2 linked regions of the Victivallis lenta genome follow. The main gene of each other region encodes a partner of the protein of the gene in region 2 in a complex. Links are inferred from orthologs where the notes say so. Each region holds a gene or a part of one and is shown on either strand. Other genes may lie near its edges.

The links.
Region 1: the proteins of prmC (region 2) and prfA are in contact, whole or in part, in a crystal structure (PDB 2B3T), measured with the Escherichia coli proteins. The link is inferred for Victivallis lenta from one-to-one orthologs.

The regions. Positions count from the first base shown.
Region 1 is NZ_VUNS01000010.1:109,065-112,654, forward strand. The notes cover bases 823-3,590. They hold prfA (peptide chain release factor 1), read right to left. Parts: upstream 2,867-3,590; coding sequence 1,778-2,866; downstream 823-1,777. Other genes in these bases: FYJ85_RS10775 (GntR family transcriptional regulator), read right to left, coding at 823-1,606; rpmE (50S ribosomal protein L31), read right to left, coding at 2,991-3,191; FYJ85_RS10790 (hypothetical protein), read left to right, coding at 3,314-3,590. Outside these bases: FYJ85_RS10770 (DUF1559 family PulG-like putative transporter), read right to left, coding at 1-114; more of FYJ85_RS10775, read right to left, coding at 227-822. UniProt on the Escherichia coli protein: Peptide chain release factor 1 directs the termination of translation in response to the peptide chain termination codons UAG and UAA.
Region 2 is NZ_VUNS01000017.1:91,966-96,520, reverse strand. Bases 809-3,719 are described here. They hold prmC (peptide chain release factor N(5)-glutamine methyltransferase), read left to right. Parts: upstream 809-1,784; coding sequence 1,785-2,654; downstream 2,655-3,719. Other genes in these bases: FYJ85_RS14895 (prepilin-type N-terminal cleavage/methylation domain-containing protein), read right to left, coding at 3,690-3,719; FYJ85_RS14900 (LacI family DNA-binding transcriptional regulator), read left to right, coding at 2,651-3,700; FYJ85_RS14910 (glycoside hydrolase family protein), read left to right, coding at 809-1,648. In the rest of the region: more of FYJ85_RS14910, read left to right, coding at 1-808; more of FYJ85_RS14895, read right to left, coding at 3,720-4,340; FYJ85_RS14890 (hypothetical protein), read right to left, coding at 4,337-4,555. UniProt on the Escherichia coli protein: Methylates the class 1 translation termination release factors RF1/PrfA and RF2/PrfB on the glutamine residue of the universally conserved GGQ motif, i.e. on 'Gln-235' in RF1 and on 'Gln-252' in RF2.

The sequences.
Region 1 (3,590 bases), on a different replicon or contig from region 2:
GCTGCGCCCGCGTTCCCGCGCCTGCGAGAGGGCCGGGAGCAGCATGGCAGCGAGAATCGCGATGATCGCAATAACTACCAGCAGTTCGATCAGGGTGAATTTTTCCGCTTTCATTATCGTCCCTTTCGTCTTGTCATGGTTGGTTGTTCAGGTCGACAGCATCTGTTTCGGTACGGTACATCCTCCTGTTTCGATTGTCATGATAACCGGTTCGGCTCCGGCATGCTTATGAAAAAAACAGTTCGCTGCGGACCGGACCCTGCTGCGGGATGCGGCCGGCCGGCGGCCGCAGTTTGAGGAAGGTGCGGGTCATGGCGGCCAGTTCAGAGGTCCCGCCGGCGATATCGTTTTCTCCGGCCAGAATCCGGTTGATGCCGGTCACCGCCAGGTGGTACAGGGTGCTGTCGTAGAGATTGTAGGTCGTGGTCATCTTCGGAATTTCCGTCAGGAAAAGCCGGTCGGCCGGCTCGAGCGGATTGAGCGACCGCCGCATGGCGGAAATCCGGATCGGGATGCCGTAACGGATTCCGGCCAGGTAGTTCTGGAAGCTTTTGCCGAGCAGCAGCCGCACCAGCCCGGCGGCCGTGTGCATGTCGGCGCATTCGCGGCGGACGCAGAAGATGTCAGTCGCCTGGACCGTGGTGTCGATTCCGCCGGGAAATGCCGGCAGCGGCGCGGTTTTCCAGTCCCGGCAGCCGGCGCGGTCGAGCAGGGGCAGAAATTCGCGCGGCTGCATGAGGAACGGCAGTTCGCCGCCGATGAAACGCTCCCAGTAATTCGGCAGCTGCGGTACGAACGGGATATCGTTTTCCCGCAGGAGCGTACGAATGGCGGAAAGTCCGCGTCGCGTCTCCTCCGTATCGATCCGCACCGGGTCGGCGGCGGAGGGATCGATCAGCGTTCCGCCCGCCCGCCGGATGTAGTTCATCCAGAGAAACGGTTCCGCTTTCCAATAGTAGCGTTTTTCCGGCGGCAGCAGCGGCCGGAAGGCTGCCAGCGAGGTGCGGAACTGTTCCCAGCTCCAGCCGGGAACCGGTTCGGGCACGTTTGCGGCAGCGAGCAGCTTCGGATTGTAGAACATGACGCGGGGAGAGAAAATCAGCGGCAGTCCGATCTGCCTGCCGTTCATCCGGCATGCTTCGAACGGCGTGCCGGTGAAATCCGCATCGTCGGGAAACACCGCCCGGAAGATTTCGGTAAGGTCCGCGTATTCCGCATGATGCGACTGCAGGTATCCGGTCGTGCGCAGTTCGAAGATTCCGCGCCGGAAGCCGGTAACCACCCGGAGATTCGGAAATTCACTCCTCATCCGGCCGATCAGCTCTTCGCGGTAGGGCAGTTCGTAGAGCGGGTCGAAGAAGAAGACGTTCCGCTGCAGGACGCGGTCCCGCCAATCCGGATGGACGTATACGCCGTGGCGCGGAACTTTGTAGAGCACTCCTTCGTTCGACAGCGACTCCACTGCGCTCTGCACGATGAGCAGGGAGATTCCGGTCGCCGCCGCCAGGTCGCGGGTCACCGGCAGTTTTTCGCACGCGGGAACCTCGCCGGATTCCAGCAGATCGAGGATCTTGTTCCGCACGATGGTCAGTTTGTCCGGCTTCATATTGATCTCGCTGTGTATTAGTCACTGTATTATTCACTGTTAATTATACCTGAATCGACCCGCAATGTCAAGGGAATTCGGCAAAAAAAACAGGAAATTTGTCGACATACCGCCCGAAGCCGGAACCGGACAGGGAAATGCCGGTTCTGCAAAAAGCATTTTCGGGAGAGGTCAGGCGTGGCGGAGCTGTTCGAGGCGCTGTTCGCAGACGATCATGAGAATCTGGTCGAGAATCAGGTTCAGCTCGCCCTCCATCAGCTTCGGCAGGTCGAAGGTACTGACGTTGTAGCGGTGATCGGTGACGCGGTTCTGCGGGAAGTTGTAGGTGCGGATTCGCTCGCTGCGGTCGCCGGTGCCGACCTGGGAGCGTTTGTCGGCGGCCTGCTTGCTGGCCTCTTCCTGCTGTTTGTGCTCAAGCATCCGGGCGTACAGAATGCGCAGTGCGATCTCCTTGTTGCGGTGCTGGGACTTCTCCTGCTGGCTCGCCACGGAGAGTCCGGTCGGGATGTGGGTTACCCGCACGGCCGAGTCGGTCGTGTTCACGCACTGGCCGCCGGGGCCGCTCGAACGGAACACGTCGAAACGCAGGTCTTCCGGCCGGATGTCGAGTTCGACCTCCTCGGCCTCCGGCATGACCGCGACCGTGACCGTCGAGGTGTGGATGCGCCCGCCCGCCTCGGTCGCCGGAACCCGTTGAACCCGGTGGACGCCGGATTCGTATTTCATCAGCGAAAAGACGTCGCATCCGGAGAGCGAGAACGACACGTCCTTGATGCCGCCGAGATCCGTGTCGGACTGGTCGAGAATCTCAACCTTCCAACCCTGTTTTTCGGCAAAGTGCAGATAAGCGCGGAAAAGCTCCCCCGCGAAGAGGGCGGCTTCGTCGCCGCCCGCGGCCGGTTTGATCTCGACGATGATGTTTTTGGCGTCATTCGGATCGGGCGGCAGCAGGGAGACCTGAATCTCTTCCTCGAGCTTCGTCGACTTTTCTTCGAGCGACGCGATGTCGGCGGTGAGAAGGTCGCGCATTTCGCCGTCCTCCTCGACGGTCAGCATTTCGCGGTTGTCGGCGAGTTCGGAGAGGGCCTTCTTCCAGCTTTCGAATTTTTCAAAGAGCGCGCCGAGTTTGCGGTGCTCCTGGGAAACACTGCGGAATTCCGCTCCCCTGGCGTAGATGGCCGGGTCGGCCATGCGTTCCTCAAGCTCGGCGAAACGGCCGCGCAGGTTATCGATATATCCGGCGATGTCTTCTGGTTCCATAATGCTCCAATTCCGAACTCACGGCCGCCGGAGCGCGGTGAATGCTCCGGGGCCGTCACTCAAAAAAGGGCTTGCAGAACGCGGACGTTCCGGCAAGCCCGGGAAATCGGTTTCAAAACGGCGATTACGCCTTCTTGTAACGGCGGTTGAATTTGTCGATACGGCCCGCCGTGTCGACGAATTTCTGCTTGCCGGTGAAAAACGGGTGGCACTTCGCGCAGATACCGACCTTGTACTCGGGGCGGGTGGATTTGATATGCCAGACTTCACCGCACGCGCAGGTCACGACGGCATCTTCGTACTTCGGATGGATGTCCTTTTTCATTTTGCACAACTCCGTTTTGCAGGTTATATTATCAAAGTTCTTTTGCTTATGCATGAAATCAACAATCTTTATAAAATAACAGAAGTTACCGTAATTTCAAGCGGAAATCAGGAGAAAACACAATGAATTTGACGGAATTTTTAAAGGACGGCGGTTTTTCTCCGGAGGTCGGCGAACTGCTCGCGCCGTGGTGGAGGGAGGACCCGGCGCTCGAAACGATGCCGGAATTCCTCGACGGCGGTTTTTTCCGGGAATACGAGCCGCTGCTCGGGCTCCGGGAATCACCTGCTTCCCGTGTCGACGCGCTTGTCGCGGAGGTGAAAAAACATCCGGCGCTGCGCATCTATGCGAATCTGCTCGACCGCTGGCTGCTCGGCGGCGAACTGGGTCCCGACGGAG
Region 2 (4,555 bases):
CTATTTCGAGCGGTTTCTTGCCAACGGGACCTACGCCTACTTCGACGCGGCCGCATTCCATCTCTACGGGCCGCTGTCGAGCTATCCGGAATTCGTCTCCGGCCTCAACGCCGCTTATGCGGCCCGCAAGCTCGCCCCGAAACCGCTGTGGATCACCGAAAGCGGCACCCACTGTGAGGGATACGGGCAGGTCGACCCGGTCTTTCAGCGCGGCAAAGCATATCCGTTCGAGGTGAACGAGGCTTTTTTCGACCGCCGGGAACACTCATTCGCCCAGAACCGGCTGCTCGCGGAATTCACGGTCAAGTCGGCGGTCGTCATGCAATCGCTCGGAATCGCCCGGAACTTCCCGTTCGTCCTGCTGCCCTACAACGAACGCGGCAACCGCAAGGTGTGGGGGATGATGACCTGGGATTACCGGGTGACCCCGCAGTTCGCCGCCTATGCGAATCTGTGCGCACAGCTCGGAAATCTCCGCTGCCTCGGCCGGCTCGAAACGCCGCCGGAAGTCGCCGCCTACCTGTACGGAGACGATGCGGGCAGCCAGACCGTCGTCTACTGGCTGCGCTCCGGCACGGTCGACGAACATGCGCTCTGGCACCAATATACGGTCGAAGAGCTCGAAGCGTACGACCGGTCCGCAGCGACCGCCGAATTCACGCTCACTCTGCCCGGACAGGCGAAAGAGTTGCGGCAAACCGATCTCATGGGCGCCGTGACCCGCCTGCCGGGCGGGACCGAACTCAGACTGGCGGCCGAACGCTTTCCGCGCTATCTGTCCGGAGTGCGCGGACTCCGCCCGGCAATCCCGGCTCCGGCCGTCCCGCGGAATGCCGCGCCGGACGCCGCGTCGGACACCTCCATCGTCCTGCAGCTGACCCCGGACGACAACCGCCGGATCACCGACCAGCAGTCGATGACGCTCGAACTGCCCGCCGCCTTCCGGCTCAGCGTCTACAACTTCGGGGAACGCGAACAGACGGGAACCCTCTCGGTCAACGAGGAGATCACGGTTTCCGGGCTGCCCGGGACCGTCACGGTCCCGCCGGGCGGCCGGGTGCAGCTGGAGATTCTCGTCACCGCCTTCCACGGCAGCGCCGCCCACGGAGAACTGCGTTTCGGCGGCAGTTTCGGCGGCAGGCCGATCCCGCCGCTCACAGCTTTCGCACTGTTCCCGGCACGGCTGGCCGAACTCTTCCGGCCGGTGCCGGTCGACCCGGGGAACGGCAGCCGCTGGGTGCCGGAGTCGTCCGGAACATTCACCCGCAAGGAGGACGGCGGCTTCCGGGTCGATTTCACCGGCTGCGGCGATGACAAATGGGTCTACCCGATGCTTCCGCTGACCGGAGAAGAACGGGCGAACGGAGAACTCGCGGCGATCGCATTTTCGGTCAGGGCCGAGCAGCGGGAGGGGAGCGGCTACAACAACGCTTTCGCCGTGCTGCAGGATTCCGGCGGGACGAAAAGCTTCCTGCCCATCCCGAACCCGACGGCGGAATGGCGGCGGATTTACGTCCTCCCGGCCGATCTCCCCGACGCGCTGCGCGGCGACGCCCTCCGCCCGGAACGGCTCTCCATCGGTTTCAATCCGGGTTCGCGGTTTCTCGACTATCAGATCCGCGATCTCGTCCTCTACTATCGGAAATGAGCATTTCCGATGCAAATGCCTCCGGATTTTGAGGCCGGGAGCATTTGCAAAAGCCCGGCGCGACGATATATTATAATATGAACGATGAACTGAAACGTACACTTTTTCGCAAATTCTTCCGGAGGGCGCCGCAGCGATGAGCCGTTATTTTGAACTGCGACGCGAACTTCTGGACAAATTCACCTCGGCCGGCATCGAAAGCGCCGGCGTCGAAGCCGACATCCTGATCTCCGAACTCGCCGGGTTCAACCGGGCGGAACTGTTCCTGCAGTCCGATGCGACGGTTCCGGCCGATCTCGAAAAGCGGATCCGGGCGCTCGGACAGCGCCGGGCCGGACGCGAACCGCTGCAATATCTGCTCGGCTACGCCTACTTCATGAACATCCGGCTCGACGTGTCGCCCGAAGTGCTGATTCCGCGCCCCGAAACCGAGTGTCTGGTCGAATGGGCGGTCGATACGCTGCCGCAGGGCGGTTCGCTGCTCGACCTCGGCACCGGTTCGGGCGCCATCGCTCTCGCCGTGGCCGACGAACGGCCCGACGCCGTGATTACGGCGGTCGACGTCAGCACACCTGCGCTCTCCATCGCTCTGCACAACGCCGAACGGCTCCGGCTGACGCAGGTCCGCTTTCTCGAATCCGACCTCTTCGACGCGGTCGGCGGGGAAAAGTTCGACCTGATCGCCGCCAACCTGCCGTATGTGACCGACGAAGAGTACGCCGCGCTCGAGCCGGAGGTGCGCGTGCACGAACCGCGGCTCGCGCTGACCGCTCCCGACGCCGGTTTCGCCCTGATCCGCCGCGCCGCCGAAGAGGCTGCGCCGCACCTGAATCCCGGCGGCAGAATCATCTTCGAGCTCGCCCCGGCCCAGGTTCCGCGTCTCGCCGGGCTGCTCGCCGCGACCGGCTCGTTCCGGGAGGTCGCCGCCATGCAGGATTACACGCACCGCGAGCGGTTCATCACGGCATGCCGCTCCGAAGAAGCCGGAACGGAGGCGGCGGGATGAACGGAAAAGAATATCCGGCCGGACGCAGCTGCAGCATCCGCGACCTCGCCCGGTACGTCGGCCTCTCGACCTGTACCGTCTCGAAGGTGCTGAACAACCGGGCCGGACGCAAGATTCCCCCGGCGACGCAGGAGCGGGTGCTCGCCGCGGCCAGGGAACTCAACTATGTGCCGAACGTCAACGCGCAGCGGCTGTTCCGCCGCCGCAGCGGCGTGATCGGGCTTCTGGTTCCGGCCCACCCGATGACGCCCGGCAATGTATTCGGGGATTCGCACTTCGTCGATATCTTAAGCGGCATGGAGCCGCGGCTCGAGGAAAGCGACTATCACCTGATGCTGCTGTTCCGCAACGAGGAGAAGCGGCCGGACGAAAGTTACCAGAGGCTCTTCCGCGCCGGGACCATCGACGGGCTGCTGATCTGGGGGGCCTCCCCCGAATGCGGCTATTACCGGGAGCTCGAGGAGAACGGCATGCCGTATCTCTTCATCACCAGTACGCCGGCGGCGGAGGATTCCGTGCAGGTCAATACGGTCGCCAGCGACTACCGCCGGACCGCCGCGGAGGTGACCGGTGCGATGGTCCGCGCCGGCTGCCGGAAGCTGCTCTATCTGGCCGGCCCCGAAAAAAGCTCGGTGACTGCCGCGATGCGGCTCGGCGTCGACGACGCGCTGGCCGGAAGCGGCGTCCGGCTGGTCACCCGGTTTTCGCGCTATGTGCCGGATGAAGCACGCAACGCCGCCTTCGAGGCGCTGAAGCGGGAACAGTTCGACGGCATCCTGAACGTCTCGCGCGACATGACCCCGGGCGTGCTCGAAGCGGCCGAGGCGTTCGGAACCGGCGGAGACATGCTCCGGATGGCGACGCTCGACTGCGCGTCGAACCGGCCGCTGCTGCCGCAGGAGCTCGCGGCGGGACAGGTCGATGACCTGTCAATCGGCCGCGCCGCAATCGACTCCCTCATCGAACTCATCGAACGGAAAACGGCCCGGATCAGCAAACGGATTCCGGGCACGCTGGCGGTCAATCCGCGCTTCTTCACTGATTGACGGGCGATGCGAAGAGCCAGCCGGCATCGAGTCCGGACGGCTGCTCCGGCCGGCGGACCCCTTCGGCATGCCCATCCGGGAACGCGACGTTCATCACGTTGCCGTGCCGGAACGGAGGCCGGAATCTCTCCGCGTAATTGAGATCGCTCCGGAGATAAATGAACGCCATCGGATCGACCGAACCGGAATAATCGGTGATGAGCCAGGTCCGCGACGGCTCGCGCAGCGCTCCGAGCTTGCTGTAGCGATAACCTTCGAGATTCGCCATGCCCATAACCTGCGCGAGCCCGGCATAGCTGAGCTTCCGCTTCACGCCGTCGTCGAACTTGTCCGCCGTGATGAAATCCCCCTCGGTACAGGAGGGACAGATCAGCACCTTCTCACTCCCGCCGAGGCTGGTTTCGAGCAGGCGGTTGAACCACTTTTTCCCCCACTCCGCCCCCTGGCTCGGCACGATGAAATCCTCATTTTCGCCGCCATACATCAACGCGGCGGTTCCGAGCTGCTTCAGATTGCCGGTACACGAGGCGGTTCTCGCCCGTTCCCGCGCCTGGTTCAGCGCCGGCAGAAGCATCGAAGCAAGAATGGCGATGATCGCGATCACGACCAGAAGTTCGATCAGAGTAAAACTCTTTTTCATTTCACGGCTTCCCTTTCCTGATAAAGTTCCAGATTGTCGATCCATATTGCGTCGCCGGGCCTGCCGCCCCGGATGTCGAGAAAGAAAATGGCTCTCGCCTCCGGCGCGTTCAGGATTCCGGCGGGCAGGACGGCTTTCACCGTCGTCCACTCCGCGAGCTCCTCCGGAATCGCAGAGCTCCTGCCCCTGAATGCCTCGCTTGCGATGGAGTTTTC